DNA from 3 places in the Superficieibacter sp. genome. Region 1 is predicted to be linked to each of the others. Evidence: predicted binding sites of a transcription regulator. Region 1 holds the regulator's gene; each other region holds the start of a gene.
What was found. The regulator sigma-54, encoded in region 1, starts transcription at its own class of promoters, with help from an activator protein. The targets are predictions, from matches to a motif close to GTTGGCACANNTTTCGCTNT.
Positions count from the first base shown of each region.

Region 2: a site for sigma-54 is predicted at 2,215-2,234, ahead of RT197_RS09480 (amino acid ABC transporter substrate-binding protein). Genes of this name have one in related genera too.
Region 3: a site for sigma-54 is predicted at 3,008-3,027, ahead of glnK (P-II family nitrogen regulator). Genes of this name have one in related genera too.

Region 1 is NZ_DAMAPU010000002.1:78,112-83,657, reverse strand. It holds gene kdsD (arabinose-5-phosphate isomerase KdsD) at 1-144, shown strand, start outside; gene kdsC (3-deoxy-manno-octulosonate-8-phosphatase KdsC) at 159-725, shown strand; gene lptC (LPS export ABC transporter periplasmic protein LptC) at 722-1,297, shown strand; gene lptA (lipopolysaccharide ABC transporter substrate-binding protein LptA) at 1,266-1,820, shown strand; gene lptB (LPS export ABC transporter ATP-binding protein) at 1,827-2,552, shown strand; gene rpoN (RNA polymerase factor sigma-54) at 2,658-4,091, shown strand; gene hpf (ribosome hibernation promoting factor) at 4,114-4,401, shown strand; gene ptsN (PTS IIA-like nitrogen regulatory protein PtsN) at 4,456-4,944, shown strand; gene rapZ (RNase adapter RapZ) at 4,990-5,546, shown strand, end outside.
Region 2 is NZ_DAMAPU010000004.1:75,920-81,465, forward strand. It holds gene corC (CNNM family magnesium/cobalt transport protein CorC) at 1-553, shown strand, start outside; gene lnt (apolipoprotein N-acyltransferase) at 559-2,094, shown strand; gene RT197_RS09480 (amino acid ABC transporter substrate-binding protein) at 2,515-3,423, shown strand; gene gltJ (glutamate/aspartate ABC transporter permease GltJ) at 3,584-4,324, shown strand; gene gltK (glutamate/aspartate ABC transporter permease GltK) at 4,324-5,001, shown strand; gene RT197_RS09495 (amino acid ABC transporter ATP-binding protein) at 4,998-5,546, shown strand, end outside.
Region 3 is NZ_DAMAPU010000004.1:297,704-303,249, forward strand. It holds gene RT197_RS10500 (YbaY family lipoprotein) at 1-71, opposite strand, end outside; gene tesB (acyl-CoA thioesterase II) at 396-1,256, shown strand; gene amtB (ammonium transporter AmtB) at 1,299-2,585, opposite strand; gene glnK (P-II family nitrogen regulator) at 2,617-2,955, opposite strand; gene RT197_RS10520 (SmdB family multidrug efflux ABC transporter permease/ATP-binding protein) at 3,178-4,956, opposite strand; gene RT197_RS10525 (SmdA family multidrug ABC transporter permease/ATP-binding protein) at 4,949-5,546, opposite strand, start outside.

The DNA.
Region 1 (5,546 bases):
ATCCGCATCCGCCCCGGCACGCTGGCGGTGGACGCATTAAATCTGATGCAGTCCCGCCATATTACCTGCGTCATGGTTGCCGATGGCGACCAGTTGCAGGGTGTGATACATATGCATGATCTGCTGCGCGCAGGCGTAGTGTAAGAAAGGATAAAAGAATGAGTAATGCTGGAGCCACTGTGGCAACCTGCTACGGGCCAGTGAGTGAGCAGATGCTGGAACAGGCGAAAAAAATCCGCCTGCTGATCCTTGACGTCGATGGCGTACTTTCCGACGGGCTCATCTATATGGGCAATAATGGCGAAGAGCTCAAGGCGTTTAACGTTCGCGACGGCTACGGCATCCGCTGTGCGCTGACGTCCGGTATCGACGTTGCCATTATTACCGGGCGAAAAGCTAAACTGGTAGAAGATCGCTGCGCCACTCTCGGCATTACGCATCTGTATCAGGGCCAGTCAGATAAACTGCTGGCCTGGCGCGATCTGCGGGAGAAACTCGCCCTGTCGCCGGAACAGGTAGCCTATGTCGGTGACGATCTGATCGACTGGCCGGTGATGGCCGAAGTGGGGCTTAGCGTTGCCGTGGCGGATGCCCACCCGCTACTGATCCCACGCGCGGATTACGTCACGCGCATTAACGGCGGACGCGGAGCGGTACGCGAGGTCTGCGATTTGCTACTATTGGCGCAGGGCAAGCTTGATGAAGCCAAAGGGCAATCGATATGAGTAAAACCAGACGTTGGGTTATTATTTTGCTGTCGCTGGTCGCGCTGATTTTGATCGGCGTGAATCTGGTGAGCAAAGATGACACCGGGGAAAACGTGGTGTCAACCAGTGACCCAACCTACAGGAGTGAGCATACGGACACCGTGGTATATAGCCCGGAAGGCGCGCTCAACTACCACCTGATTGCACAGCACGTTGAATATTATTCTGACCAGGCGACGACATGGTTCACGCAACCGCTGCTGACCACGTATGACACGACGAAAGTCGAAACCTGGTCGATTAAAGCGGATAAAGCGAAGCTGACTAATGACCGTATGCTGTATCTTTACGGCCACGTTGAAGTGAACGCGCTGACCCCGGACGCTCAACTACGCAAAATTACGACGGATAATGCCATAGTGAATTTGATCACCCAGGATGTCACCTCTGACGATCTGGTGACGTTATACGGTACGACATTTAATTCCAGCGGCCTGAAAATGCGCGGAAACTTACGCAACAAAAACGCCGAGCTGATTGAAAAGGTTAGAACCTCATATGAAATTCAAAACAAACAAACTCAGCCTTAAGCTTGTACTGGCCAGTACGCTTCTGGCGGCCAGCCTTCCCGCGCTGGCGTTAACGGGCGACACCGATCAGCCCATTCATATTGAGTCCGATCAGCAGTCGCTGGATATGCAGGGCAATATCGTCACCTTCACCGGTAACGTCGTTGTCACGCAGGGCACGATCAAAATTAACGCTGACAAAGTGGTCGTCACCCGTCCTGGCGGTGAGAAAGGCAAAGAGGTGATCGACGGCTACGGTAAACCGGCCACCTTCTACCAGATGCAGGACAACGGCAAACCGGTGAAAGGCCATGCCTCGCAAATGCATTACGAGCTGCAAAATGACTTTGTGACCCTGACCGGCAACGCTTTCCTTGAACAGGTCGACAGCAATATTCAGGGAGACAAAATCACCTATCTGGTGAAAGAGCAGAAAATGCAGGCGTTCAGCGAAAAAGGCAAACGGGTAACCACCGTTCTGGTGCCATCGCAATTGCAGGATAAGAGTAACAACCAGGCTCCGGCGCAGAAAAAGAGTAACTAATTCATTATGGCAACATTAACTGCAAAGAACCTCGCGAAGGCTTATAAAGGCCGCCGGGTGGTGGAAGACGTCAGTCTGACCGTAAAGTCCGGTGAGATCGTTGGTCTGCTGGGTCCAAACGGTGCGGGTAAGACCACCACGTTTTATATGGTCGTCGGCATTGTCTCGCGCGATGCGGGCAACATTATCATTGATGACGATGATATTAGCCTGCTGCCGCTGCACGCGCGGGCGCGTCGGGGTATCGGTTATCTGCCGCAGGAAGCCTCCATTTTCCGCCGTCTTAGCGTATACGACAACCTGATGGCGGTCCTGCAAATTCGTGACGATCTCACGTCAGAACAGCGCGAAGATCGCGCGAAAGAGCTGATGGAAGAGTTCCATATCGATCATTTGCGCGACAGCCTCGGCCAGGCCCTCTCCGGCGGTGAACGTCGCCGCGTGGAAATTGCCCGTGCGCTGGCTGCTAATCCGAAATTTATCCTGCTGGATGAACCCTTTGCGGGCGTTGACCCCATTTCCGTTATCGACATCAAACGTATTATTGAGCACCTGCGAGACAGCGGCCTCGGCGTTCTGATCACCGATCACAACGTGCGTGAAACGCTGGCAGTGTGTGAGCGAGCCTATATCGTGAGCCAGGGACACCTGATCGCCCACGGTACGCCAGACGAAATCCTTAAAGACGAACAGGTTAAGCGCGTGTATCTTGGGGAAGACTTCAGACTCTGATAGGGTGTATTCATGATGCATCCCGGCGCAGCCAGCACAGAGGCTGCGTAAATGATGAAGTGTAAGAAGTCAGCGACGTAAACTCGGGAGAAAATCGCTCTGAATATGAAGCAAGGTTTGCAATTAAGGTTTAGTCAACAGCTTGCCATGACGCCGCAGCTGCAACAGGCGATCCGTCTGCTGCAACTGTCGACGCTGGAACTTCAGCAAGAACTTCAACAGGCACTGGAAAGTAATCCACTGCTTGAGCAAACCGATCTTCACGATGAAATTGACGCCAAAGAGACCCCGGATAGCGAGTCGCTGGATACCGCTGACGCCCTTGAGCAGAAAGATATGCCAGAGGAGTTGCCGCTTGATGCCAGTTGGGACGAGATCTACACGGCGGGCACCCCTTCCGGTAACGGCGTCGATTATCAGGACGACGAGCTGCCGGTGTACCAGGGCGAAACCACCCAGTCGCTACAGGATTACCTGATGTGGCAGGTGGGTCTGACGCCGTTCTCTGACACCGACCGCGCTATCGCCACTTCCATTGTTGATGCCGTGGATGACACCGGTTATCTGACCGTCTCCGTTGACGATATTCTTGAAAGCACAGGCGACGACGAAATCGGGCTGGATGAAATTGAGGCGGTGCTCAAGCGCATCCAGCGTTTTGATCCGGTGGGCGTGGCGGCGAAAGATCTGCGCGACTGCCTGCTGATCCAGCTTTCGCAATACGCCAAAGACACGCCGTGGCTCACCGAAGCACGGCTTATCGTCAGCGATCATCTCGACCTGCTCGCCAATCACGATTTCCGCACCCTGATGCGCGTCACGCGTCTGAAAGAAGATGTGCTGAAAGAAGCGGTAAACCTGATCCAGTCGCTGGACCCGCGTCCCGGTCAGTCAATCCAGACCGGCGAGCCGGAGTACGTCATCCCGGACGTGCTGGTGCGAAAAATCAGCGATCGCTGGGTGGTCGAACTCAACTCTGACAGTATTCCCCGTCTGCAAATCAATCAGCACTACGCCGCCATGGGCGGTAGCACCCGCAATGAAGCGGATAACCAGTATATCCGCAGCAACTTGCAGGAAGCGAAGTGGCTGATTAAGAGCCTTGAGAGCCGCAACGACACCCTGCTGCGCGTCAGTCGCTGTATCGTTGAGCAACAGCAGGCGTTCTTTGAGCAGGGCGAAGAGTTTATGAAACCGATGGTGCTGGCGGATATCGCCCAGGCCGTCGAAATGCACGAATCCACGATTTCCCGCGTGACGACCCAGAAATATCTGCACAGTCCGCGCGGCATTTTTGAACTGAAGTATTTCTTCTCCAGCCACGTAAATACCGAGGGCGGCGGCGAAGCCTCCTCCACGGCGATTCGGGCGCTGGTGAAGAAGTTAATCGCTGCGGAGAACCCCGCGAAACCGCTGAGCGACAGCAAATTAACCACATTGCTGTCCGATCAGGGGATCATGGTGGCACGCCGCACCGTTGCGAAGTATCGAGAGTCTTTATCCATTCCGCCGTCTAACCAGCGCAAACAACTGGTGTGACACAACCGATAAGGAAGACACTATGCAGCTAAACATCACTGGGCACAATGTCGAGATTACTGATGCACTCCGCGATTTTGTCAGCACAAAATTTGCTAAGCTGGAGCAGTATTTTGACCGCATCAATCAGGTCTACGTTGTGTTAAAAGTGGAAAAAGTGACGCATATTTCGGATGCCACCCTGCACGTTAACGGGGGTGAAATTCATGCCAGCGCGGAAGGGCAGGATATGTACGCGGCTATCGACGGTTTAATTGATAAACTGGCGCGACAGCTAACCAAACATAAAGATAAACTGAAACAACACTGATTGTCCGGGCGTTCGCCTGACGTATACCGCGTCAGGCGAGGCTTAGGTGAAACTATGATGAACAATGATGCAGCCCTACAACTGAGCACTGTCCTTAACCAGGAATGTACCCGCAGTAACGTTCACTGCCAGAGCAAGAAACGCGCGCTGGAAATTATCAGTGAGCTGGCAGCAAAGCAGCTGAGTCTGCCGCCGCAGGTCGTATTCGAAGCGATCCTCACCCGTGAAAAAATGGGGAGTACCGGTATCGGTAACGGCATCGCCATTCCTCACGGCAAGCTGGAAGAGGACACCCTGCGCGCGGTTGGCGTCTTTGTACAACTGGAAACGCCGATTGCCTTTGACGCTATCGACAACCAGCCGGTGGATCTACTCTTCGCCCTGCTGGTTCCGGCTGACCAGACCAAAACGCATCTGCATACTCTTTCGCTGGTGGCAAAACGCCTGGCGGATAAAACCATTTGTCGTCGCCTGCGAGCGGCACAAAGTGATGAAGAGCTGTATCAAATCATCACCGAAAACGAACACAGTGATGATGTTTAGCAGGGATAATACTTTACCCTTTGCTGTACTGAGGAGAAACGGTACATGGTACTGATGATCGTCAGCGGTCGCTCCGGCTCGGGGAAATCCGTAGCCCTGCGCGCGCTGGAAGATATGGGCTTCTACTGTGTAGATAACCTGCCCGTGGTGCTTTTGCCGGAACTGGCGAAAAGTCTGGTCGATCGTCAGACTTCCGCCGCCGTCAGCATAGACGTGCGTAATATGCCGGAATCACCCGAGATTTTTGAACAGGCAATGCAAAACCTGCCGGATGCCTTTTCGCCGCAGCTGCTGTTCCTTGACGCAGACCGCAACACGCTGATCCGTCGCTACAGCGACACGCGCCGCCTGCATCCTCTTTCCAGTAAGAATCTTTCGCTGGAAAGCGCCATCGATCAGGAGAGCGATCTGCTGGAGCCGCTGCGCTCGCGTGCCGATCTTATCGTCGATACCTCCGAGATGTCGGTTCACGAACTGGCGGAAATGCTGCGCACGCGGCTACTGGGCAAGCGCGAACGCGAACTGACGATGGTGTTTGAGTCCTTCGGCTTTAAGCATGGCATCCCCATCGACGCGGACTACGTTTTTGACGTGCGTTTTCT
Region 2 (5,546 bases), on a different contig from region 1:
CAAAGATCACATCGAAGGGATTCTGATGGCCAAAGATCTGCTGCCGTTTATGCGCAGCGATGCTGAAGCCTTCAGCATGGATAAGGTGTTACGTCCGGCAGTGGTTGTCCCTGAAAGCAAACGGGTTGACCGGATGCTGAAAGAGTTCCGTTCTCAGCGTTATCACATGGCTATCGTCATTGACGAATTCGGCGGCGTCTCTGGTCTGGTGACCATCGAAGACATTCTGGAGCTGATCGTCGGTGAAATTGAAGATGAGTATGACGAAGAAGAAGATATCGACTTCCGTCAGCTCAGCCGTCACACCTGGACCCTGCGCGCGCTGGCGTCGATTGAAGATTTTAACGACACCTTCGGCACCCATTTCAGCGACGATGAAGTCGATACCATCGGCGGCTTAGTCATGCAGGCGTTTGGTCATTTACCTGCCCGTGGCGAAACCATCGATATTGACGGCTATCAGTTCAAAGTGGCAATGGCGGACAGCCGCCGTATCATTCAGGTTCACGTCAAACTGCCGGAAGATTCTGCGCAACCTAAAATGGACGAGTAATATCAATGGCATGTGCCTCACTTCTTAAACGCCAGCGCGTACGTCTGCTGCTGGCGCTACTTTTCGGAGCCAGCGGAACGCTGGCTTTTTCTCCTTATGACATCTGGCCCGCCGCCCTCATTTCGCTGATGGGCCTTCAGGCGCTGACGCTCAACCGCCGTCCGCTTCAGGCGGCGGGCATTGGTTTCTGCTGGGGCTTCGGTCTTTTCGGCAGCGGCATTAATTGGGTGTATGTCAGCATCGCGCAGTTTGGCGGGATGCCGGGACCGGTCAACGTCTTTCTGGTGGTGCTGCTGGCGGCTTATATGGCGCTGTATACCGGGCTTTTCGGCGGTATTCTGGCGCGATTGTGGCCGAAAACCAGCTGGCTGCGGGTAGCCATCGCTGCACCGGTCGTCTGGCAAATTAGCGAATTCCTGCGTGGCTGGGTATTAACCGGCTTCCCGTGGCTGCAGTTTGGCTACAGCCAGATTGACGGCCCGCTGAAAGGCATGGCGCCCGTCACCGGCGTAGAAGCGATTAACTTTTTGCTGATGATAGTCAGCGGCCTGCTGGTGCTGGCCGCCGTCACCCGCAACTGGCGGCCGCTGGTGGCAGCGTTGGTGCTGTTCGCCCTGCCCATCCCGCTGCGCTATATCCAGTGGTATCAGCCGGAACCTGAGAAAACAACTCAGGTTTCGCTGGTGCAGGGGAATATTCCCCAGTCGCTGAAATGGGATGAAGATCAGCTCATCAGTACGCTCAAGATTTACCTCGATGCCACCCAGCCGCTGATGGGCAAATCTTCGCTGATTATCTGGCCGGAATCCGCCATTACCGATCTGGAAATCAACCAGCAGCCCTTGCTGAAGGAGCTGGACGGAATGCTGCGGGCGAAAGGCAGTTCGCTGATCACCGGCATTGTCGATGCCCGGCTGAACAAGCAGAATCGCTACGATACCTACAACACCATTATTACGCTGGGTAAAGATTCGCCCTACAGCTACGAATCCACCGACCGCTACAATAAAAATCACTTAGTGCCATTTGGTGAATTCGTACCGCTGGAAACCATCCTGCGTCCGCTGGCACCGTTCTTCGATCTGCCGATGTCATCCTTCAGCCGTGGCCCTTACGTACAGCCGCCGCTGTCGGTTAACGGCTATAAGCTGACGGCGGCAATCTGCTATGAAATCATTCTCGGCGAGCAGGTGCGCGACAACTTCCGCCCGGAGAACGATTTCCTGCTGACGATTTCCAACGACGCATGGTTTGGCAAATCCATTGGTCCGTGGCAGCACTTCCAGATGGCGCGGATGCGCGCGCTGGAACTGGCGCGTCCACTGCTGCGCAGTACTAACAACGGTATTACGGCGGTGATTGGCCCGCAGGGTGAGATCCAGGCGATGATCCCGCAGTTCACCCGTCAGGTATTGACCACCAACGTCACGCCCACCACCGGCCTGACGCCTTATGCCCGTACCGGTAACTGGCCGCTGTGGATCCTGACCGCATTGTTCGGCTTTGGCGCGCTGCTGATGAGTCTGCGCCAGCGCCGTTAAGGTTATTTGCCGTCAAAAATCCCTCGCGCAGAGTAGTGCGGGGGATTTTTTTGCCGCGACATTTTCTTGCCGCCGGAAATACGCCGCCGTTCTGCTCCGCTCCCCGTCATGCTCGTCCTTTCTGGCACACCCTTTGCTTAATATTCATAGCCAGCTGCGAAATTCGCATAAGCGCAACCGGGTCGCACCACAATAGCGCACTGGTGGCACCCGAAAAGTGCATTGCGCTATTTTTGCCTTTTAATGGTGCGGCGCACCTCGCAAAAATAAACATTAATGCAGCAAAATCTTTACATTAAGCCAGACTAAATGTTAACAAATAGCAATAACACTGCACGCTTAAGTCGCAGGTCATAACAACACAAACACTCACAATGGGTATCAACAGCGTCCCGGCGCTGACGATAAAAGGAGTTGGATATGCAATTATGTAAACTGGCCACGGCAATGCTGGTCATGGGCATCTCTGCGGGGGTGGTCCATGCAGAGGATGCTGCGCCTGCGGCGGGAAGCACCCTCGAAAAAATCGCCAAAAATGGCGTGATCGTGGTCGGCCACCGTGAATCTTCAGTGCCGTTCTCCTACTACGACAACCAGCAGAAAGTGGTTGGCTATTCGCAGGATTACTCCAACGCTATCGTTGAAGCGGTGAAGAAAAAGCTGAACAAACCTGATTTGCAGGTGAAGCTGATCCCGATTACTTCACAAAACCGTATTCCGCTGCTGCAAAACGGCACCTTCGATTTTGAGTGCGGCTCCACGACCAATAACCTTGAGCGTCAGAAACAGGCCGCCTTCTCCGACACCATTTTCGTGGTCGGGACTCGTCTGCTGGCGAAAAAAGGCGGCAACGTTAAAGACTTCCCGGATCTGAAAGGGAAAGCGGTCGTTGTGACCTCCGGGACCACGTCCGAAGTGCTGCTGCATAAGCTGAATGACGAACAAAAAATGGATATGCGTATCATCAGTGCGAAAGATCACGGCGACTCCTTCCGTACCCTGGAAAGCGGTCGCGCGGTGGCCTTTATGATGGATGATGCTCTGCTGGCCGGTGAACGTGCAAAAGCGAAAAAACCGGATAACTGGGAAATCGTCGGTAAGCCGCAATCACAGGAAGCCTACGGCTGTATGCTGCGTAAAGGCGATACCGAGTTTAAAAAGCTGATGGATGACACCATCGCCCAGGCCCAGACCTCCGGGGAAGCAGAAAAATGGTTTGATAAGTGGTTTAAAAACCCCATCCCACCGAAAAATCTGAACATGAACTTTGAACTCTCTAATGAGATGAAAGCGCTGTTCAAAGAGCCAAACGATAAAGCCCTGAATTAATAAGAACCAGGGGCAGGAGAACCTGCCCTCTCGATTGTCGAAACAGCACGGACAGACTATACGCCGGGGGGTCGTTCCCCACCCGACGCGAATACCGCAGTAAGCTGTTCAACAATCTTCGAGGGTAGCGCTGCTACCCTTTTTTTTCTGGAGTAGAAGTATGTCCATAGACTGGAACTGGGGTATTTTTTTACAGCAGGCCCCCTTCGGCAACACGACGTATCTGGGCTGGCTGTGGAACGGCTTCCAGGTCACCGTCGCGCTGTCGATAACCGCCTGGATCATCGCCTTTCTCGTTGGCTCGCTGTTTGGCATCCTGCGTACCGTCCCGAACCGCTTTTTATCCGGTCTCGGCACGCTGTACGTTGAGCTGTTCCGCAACGTGCCGCTTATCGTGCAATTCTTTACCTGGTATCTGGTGGTGCCTGAGCTGCTGCCGGAAGATCTCGGTATGTGGTTTAAAGCCGAACTGGACCCGAATATTCAGTTTTTCCTCTCCTCAATGATTTGTCTGGGGCTGTTTACCGCCGCACGCGTGTGCGAGCAGGTGCGCGCCGCCATTCAGTCACTGCCGCGCGGGCAGAAAAGCGCGGCGCTGGCGATGGGCCTGACGCTGCCGCAGGCTTACCGCTATGTGCTGCTGCCCAACGCATACCGGGTGATCGTCCCGCCGATGACCTCGGAAATGATGAACCTGGTGAAAAACTCCGCCATTGCTTCAACTATCGGGCTGGTGGATATGGCGGCGCAGGCGGGCAAACTGCTGGATTACTCCGCGCACGCCTGGGAATCGTTTACCGCGATCACCCTCGCCTACGTGCTGATTAACGCCATTATCATGGTGGTGATGAATTTGGTAGAACGTAAAGTACGCCTGCCGGGCAATATGGGAGGCAAATAATGTACGAATTTGACTGGAGTTCCATCGTCCCCTCCCTGCCTTATCTGCTCGACGGGCTGGTGATAACGCTTAAAATCACCGTGACCGCCGTGCTGATTGGTATCGTCTGGGGCACCCTACTGGCGGTGATGCGGCTGTCGACCTTTAAGCCGGTGGCCTGGTTTGCCACCGCCTACGTGAACGTTTTCCGCTCCATTCCGCTGGTGATGGTGCTGCTGTGGTTTTATCTGATTGTGCCGGGCTTCCTGCAAAACGTGCTGGGGCTGTCGCCGAAAACGGATATCCGCCTGATCTCCGCGATGGTGGCATTTTCGATGTTTGAAGCCGCCTACTATTCGGAAATTATCCGTGCTGGTATTCAGAGCGTCTCGCGCGGGCAGTCCAACGCGGCGCTGGCGCTGGGGATGACTCACTGGCAGTCGATGAAATTGATCATTCTGCCGCAGGCGTTCCGCGCCATGGTGCCGCTGCTGCTCACGCAGGGCATTGTGTTGTTCCAGGATACCTCGCTGGTTTACGTGCTCAGCCTCGCCGATTTCTTCCGTACCGCCTCGACCATTGGCGAGCGTGACGGAACCCAGGTCGAAATGATCCTCTTTGCCGGTGCGGTTTACTTTGCTATCAGCCTGAGTGCTTCGCTGTTGGTCAGCTATTTGAAGAAAAGGACAGTATCATGATTTCCCTGAAAAACGTTTCTAAATGGTATGGTCACTTTCAGGTGCTGACCGACTGCTCAACGGAAGTAAAAAAAGGTGAAGTGGTGGTGGTTTGCGGCCCTTCCGGTTCCGGTAAGTCAACGCTTATCAAAACGGTGAACGGGCTGGAGCCGGTGCAGAAAGGCGAAATCGTCGTTAACGGCACCAAAGTGAACGATAAAAAAACCAATCTCGCCGAACTGCGCTCGCATGTAGGGATGGTGTTCCAGCACTTTGAACTGTTCCCGCATCTGTCGATTCTGGAAAACCTGACGCTGGCGCAGGTAAAAGTGCTGAAGCGCAATAAAGCCGCCGCGCGCGAAAAAGGGCTGAAATTACTGGACCGTGTGGGCCTGTCGGCGCACGCCAACAAGTTTCCGGCGCAGCTTTCCGGCGGTCAGCAGCAGCGCGTCGCCATCGCCCGCGCGCTGTGTATGGACCCGGTCGCCATGCTGTTTGACGAACCCACCTCGGCCCTCGATCCTGAAATGATCAACGAAGTGCTGGACGTGATGGTGGAACTGGCA
Region 3 (5,546 bases), on a different contig from region 1:
GCGCTTTTATCAGCACAGGCCGACAGAGCAACCGCTACGGCAATACCACTTAACATGTGCACGACTTTCATTACGTTCTCCTTATACGCTATGCACTGCGAGATAGATTCCCACCAGATGAGTGGTTAACTGAAAGACAACGAGGTTAAGTGTGGCACATGTCACTTATTTTTGCCTGGAATCAGGCCGTTAATCAGATTTTTGCACCCGTCCGACCACTTGCTATTCTGAGTTAAATACCCTAAATAATTCGAATCGGATGCAGGCGGCAAGCGAGGGAAGCCCCGGGAGCTATGACTGGGGTAAGTGAGTGCAGCCAACGCACAGGCAACTTGAAGTATGACGGGTATAATCAGCCTGTAACCACGACCGCTTTTTATTAACTGGGGAAAACTATGAGTCAGGCGCTAAGCAATTTGCTGACATTATTAAATCTGGAAAAAATTGAAGAAGGACTTTTTCGCGGCCAGAGCGAAGATTTAGGTCTGCGCCAGGTTTTTGGCGGTCAGGTAGTGGGTCAGGCGCTGTATGCCGCCAAAGAAACCGTGCCCGAAGATCGGCTGGTGCATTCTTTTCACAGCTACTTTCTGCGCCCCGGCGATAGCCAGAAACCGATTGTGTATGACGTCGAAGTGCTGCGCGACGGAAACAGCTTCAGCGCGCGCCGCGTTGCCGCAATACAAAACGGCAAGCCGATTTTTTATATGACGGCCTCTTTCCAGGCACCGGAATCCGGCTATGAGCATCAGAAAACCATGCCGCCCGCGCCCGCGCCGGACGAACTGAAATCAGAAACTGATATTGCCCGCTCGCTGGCGCATCTGCTTCCCCCGCAGGTGAAAGACAAATTCCTCAGTGATAAACCGCTGGAGATCCGCCCGGTCGAATTCCATAACCCGTTAAAAGGCCACGTTGCCGAACCCACTCGCCAGGTATGGATGCGCGCTAACGGCGCGATGCCGGAAGATCTGCGGGTGCATCAGTATTTGCTGGGCTATGCGTCGGATTTCAACTTTTTACCGGTAGCGCTCCAGCCGCACGGCGTCGGTTTTCTGGAAAAAGGAATGCAGGTGGCAACCATTGATCACTCCATGTGGTTCCACCGCCCGTTCAGTCTGAACGACTGGCTGCTTTATAGCGTGGAAAGCACGTCTGCCTCTGGCGCGCGCGGGTTTGTACGCGGGGAATTTTATACTCAGGATGGGGTGCTGGTAGCGTCTACCGTGCAGGAAGGGGTAATGCGTAACCGGGGTTAGTCACATTTCCCCCTCCGGGGAGGGGGAAATGATTAACGTATCTTATGCGTTATACGCATTCTCGCCGTGGCTGTTGACGTCCAGCCCTTCGCGTTCCTGCTCTTCCGGGACGCGCAGACCGACGGTCATATCCGCCAGCTTGTAGCCGATAAAGGCCACGACCGCAGACCAGACGATAGTAATCGCAATACTTTCCAGCTGCACCAGCACCTGGTGACCCATCGTCACGCCTTCCGCATAACCCACGCCGCCCAGTGAGGTCGCCGCAAAGATGCCGGTCAGGATACAGCCGACAATACCGCAAACGCCGTGAACACCGAACACATCGCAAGGATCGTCCACCCGCAGCAGACGTTTCAGCATGGTCACGCCCCACAGCCCTGCCAGACCTGCCGCGATCCCGACGATCAGCGCACCGCCGACACCGATGTAACCGCAGGCAGGCGTTACGCCAACCAGCCCGGCAATCGCCCCGGAACAGGCACCCAGCAGAGAAGGTTTACCCCGCGTAACCCACTCGCCGAAGACCCAGGCGAGGATTGCACCCGCCGTGGCAACCACGGTATTAACGAAAGCCAGCGCCGCGATTTCGTTAGCCGCGCTCGCAGAGCCAGCGTTAAAGCCAAACCAGCCCACGTAGAGGATCGCCGTGCCGGTAAAGACCATCGGCAGGTTGTGCGGCTTGAAGGCTTCTTTGCCGAAGCCCACGCGTTTACCAATCAGATACGCGCCCACCAGCCCGGCGATAGCGGCGTTAATATGCACCACCGTCCCGCCTGCAAAATCCAGCGCGCCGTGCGAAGCCAACAGACCGCCGCCCCACACCATGTGGGCGATCGGCACGTAGGAGAGCGTCAGCCAGACCACCACAAAAATCAGCACCGCGGAAAAACGAATACGTTCCGCCAGCGCGCCCACAATCAGCCCGACGGTAATGCAGGCAAACGAGCCCTGAAACGCGACATGAATATACTGGTAGAAGCTGCCCATCACCGCCGTCAGCTCGATATTTTTCAGCATCGCCCAGTTAAAGTTACCGAAGAAGCTGTTGCCTTCGCCAAACGCCAGCGAGTAACCGTAGACCACCCACAGCACGCAGACCAGCGCGAAGGTGACGGTGACCTGGGTCAGCATAGAAAGGACGTTTTTGCCACGGATCAGGCCGCCGTAAAACAGCGCGATCCCCGGCACGGTCATAAACAGCACCAGCGCAGTACAAATCATCATAAAAGCGTTGTCTGCTTTATCTGCCACCGCTGGCGCAGCCATCGCCAGACCGGGGGCCAGCATCAACGCGGCTAAACCTGTTTTCATCGTTGCTATCTTCATTTTTTTGTTCCCTATCACTGTGTGCCAGGAGTCAGAGTGCCGCTTCGTCGGCTTCGCCGGTACGAATGCGAATAACGCGTTGCAGCTCAGCGACAAAAATTTTGCCGTCGCCAATTTTTCCCGTGTAGGCCGCTTTGCTGATGATGTCGATCACTTCGTCGAGCTGGTCGTCAGCGATAGCCACATCAATTTTCACTTTCGGCAGAAAGTTAACGCTGTACTCCGCACCGCGATACAGTTCGGCATGTCCTTTCTGGCGTCCGAAGCCTTTCACTTCGGTCACGGTCAGCCCCTGAATACCAATAGAAGAGAGCGCCTCGCGCACGTCTTCGAGTTTAAATGGCTTGATTACCACTGTTACCAGCTTCATAGATCCCCTCCAGTCAGAATTCAGTCAAGGCCGCATTTCATACGCAGGAGATAAAGCAAGCGGCGTGCCAGGAATGATCGGAAGCGTCGCAATGGCGGATTGGCTGGCGGGAAAAAGTGTGACCGGGGTTCAGATTGTGACAGGTCAAAAAAAACGCACCATGCTGGTGCATGATGCGTCCGATTATTGCACCAGCAGATCCCGGTGCCTGAAAATAGTGCGTCAGGCGGAAAGAGATCCCTCATGCGCGCTGGCCTGAAGCTCTTCCCCGGCAAGCTGCAACTGATACATTTGCCAGTAGCGGCCTTTGGCAGCGAGAAGCTGCTGATGCGTTCCGCGCTCCACGCCCTGCCCGCGATGCAGCACCATAATGGTATCCGCTTCCACAATAGTGGACAGGCGGTGGGCGATCACTACAAGCGTAGTGCGCTCGCGCACGGCGGCCAGCGCCTGCTGGATCGCGCGTTCGGTGCCGGAGTCAATGTTGGCGGTGGCTTCGTCGAGGATCAGGATTTGCGGCGTCTCAACCAGCACCCGCGCCATCGCCAGCAGCTGTTTTTGCCCGACCGAAAGATTATTGCCCTGCTCGCCGAGCGGCGTATGTATACCGTCGCTCATACTGCGCGCCAGATCCGCCAACTGGACGGTTTCCAGCGCCTGCCAGACCGCCTCTTCGCTGATATTGCGCCCCAGCGTCACGTTGGTCAGGAAGGTATCGGCGAGCACCACCGGGTCCTGTTGCACCATCGCCACACCCTGGCGCAGGGTGGCGTGACTGAGCGAGGCCAACGGACGACCGTCCAGGCGGATCTCACCGTCAGTCAGCGGATAGTTGCCCATCAACAGGCTGGCGAGCGTGCTTTTGCCGCTGCCGGTGTGCCCTACCAGCGCCACGAAGCTGCGGGACGGGATGTTAAGCGTGATGTCCTGCAAGACCAGCCGATCTTCGTGATAGGCAAAAGAGACATGCTCAATGTCGATAGCCCCACTGCCCAGCGGCCGATCGTCCGTGCCGTAGGACTGGCGCGGTCGGTCCATCAGTTCAAACACGCGCTCTCCGGCGACCACCGCCTGTTGCAGCATCGACTGCTGCGTCGTCAGCTCGATCAGCGGTTCATTAAGACGCCCCAGATAGCTGATAAACGCATACAGCACGCCCACTTCAATGGTGCCGACGGCGGTAAAGCCGAACAGCATCAGCAGCCCGCAGAGGATCAGCGCGGAGAACAGGCTGAGCAGCGGGCGCAGCAGAAAACCATCCAGCCTGAGGGTCTGCATTCGCGCCAGATAATGCGCATGGCTGGCCTCGCGCATTCGCTCGCCGAAACGGGCCTGCTGGCGGAACTGCTGGATCACGCTCATACCGTTAATGGCTTCGTTAAAGCCATCGTTGATTTGAGCCAGCCAGGCGCGCACCCGTCGCACAATCGGCGTGCTGTAACGCTGATAAATCAGCATGACGATCATTACCGCCGGGAAAATGGTGATCGCGACCAGCGCCATTCGCCAGTCGAGGCTGAACATCGCCACCAGCATTGCGCCGACCAGCGCCGCGCTGCGCAGCACGGTGGCGACGACAGTGACGTAGAGGTCGCGGATCACCTCGGTGTCGTTGGTGACGCGCGAAATCAGTTCGCCCACCGGCTGGGTATCAAAAGCGCTGAGCGGCTGGCGCAGCGCTGCATCCATCACATCGGTGCGCAACTGCTGCACCACGCCCACCGCCGCACGGTTAAACAGCAGCGACTGGGAATAATGCAGCCACGCGGCGAGAATTTGTAATCCGACGTAGGCGGCAGCCAGGCCGCTAATCAGCCCCAGCGGCAGCCAGCGCTTCGAAACCATATTGTCGATGAAATAGCTGATCAATAGCGGGCCACTGACTTCGGCAATCGCCGCAATCCACATCATCACCACGGCGATGGTCAGCGGTTTACGCCACGGAGATCCATAGGCCAGCAGACGTTTCAGCGTCGGCCATAATTGTCCAAAACTACGCATTGATGGCCTCCTCTGGCTCGTCGTCCAGCGCCGCTTCGAGTTGCTGATAGCGATACATATCCCGATACCAGCCGGGCCGGGCGACAAGCTGATCGTGATCGCCGCGCAGGGTGATATGCCCGTGCTGCATCACAATGATTTCGCTGGCTTCGGTGAGTGCGGAGAGACGATGCGCGCTGATAATCACCGTACGGTCGGTGCCCCACTGGCGCAGATTGTGGAGGATTTGATGTTCGGTGCGCCCATCCACCGCCGACAGCGCGTCGTCGAGGATCAGGATCTCCGCATCCAGCAGCAGCGCCCTGGCAATCGACAGCCGCTGTTTCTGCCCGCCGGAAAGCATCACCCCGCGCTCGCCGACTTCAGTCTGGTAGCCGTGCGGCAGGCGCAGGATATCCTCATGCACGCTGGCAAGCCGCGCCACCTGTTCAATTTCCTCCTGCGTCGCGCCGGGCTTGCCGAGGGCAATATTGCTGGCGACGGTATCGGAAAACAGGAACGGGGTTTGATTGACCACCGCCAGGCGGCTGCGCCAGTTATCGATCTGCAACCGCGAGAGGGAAATATCGTGAAAGCGAATATCGCCTTCA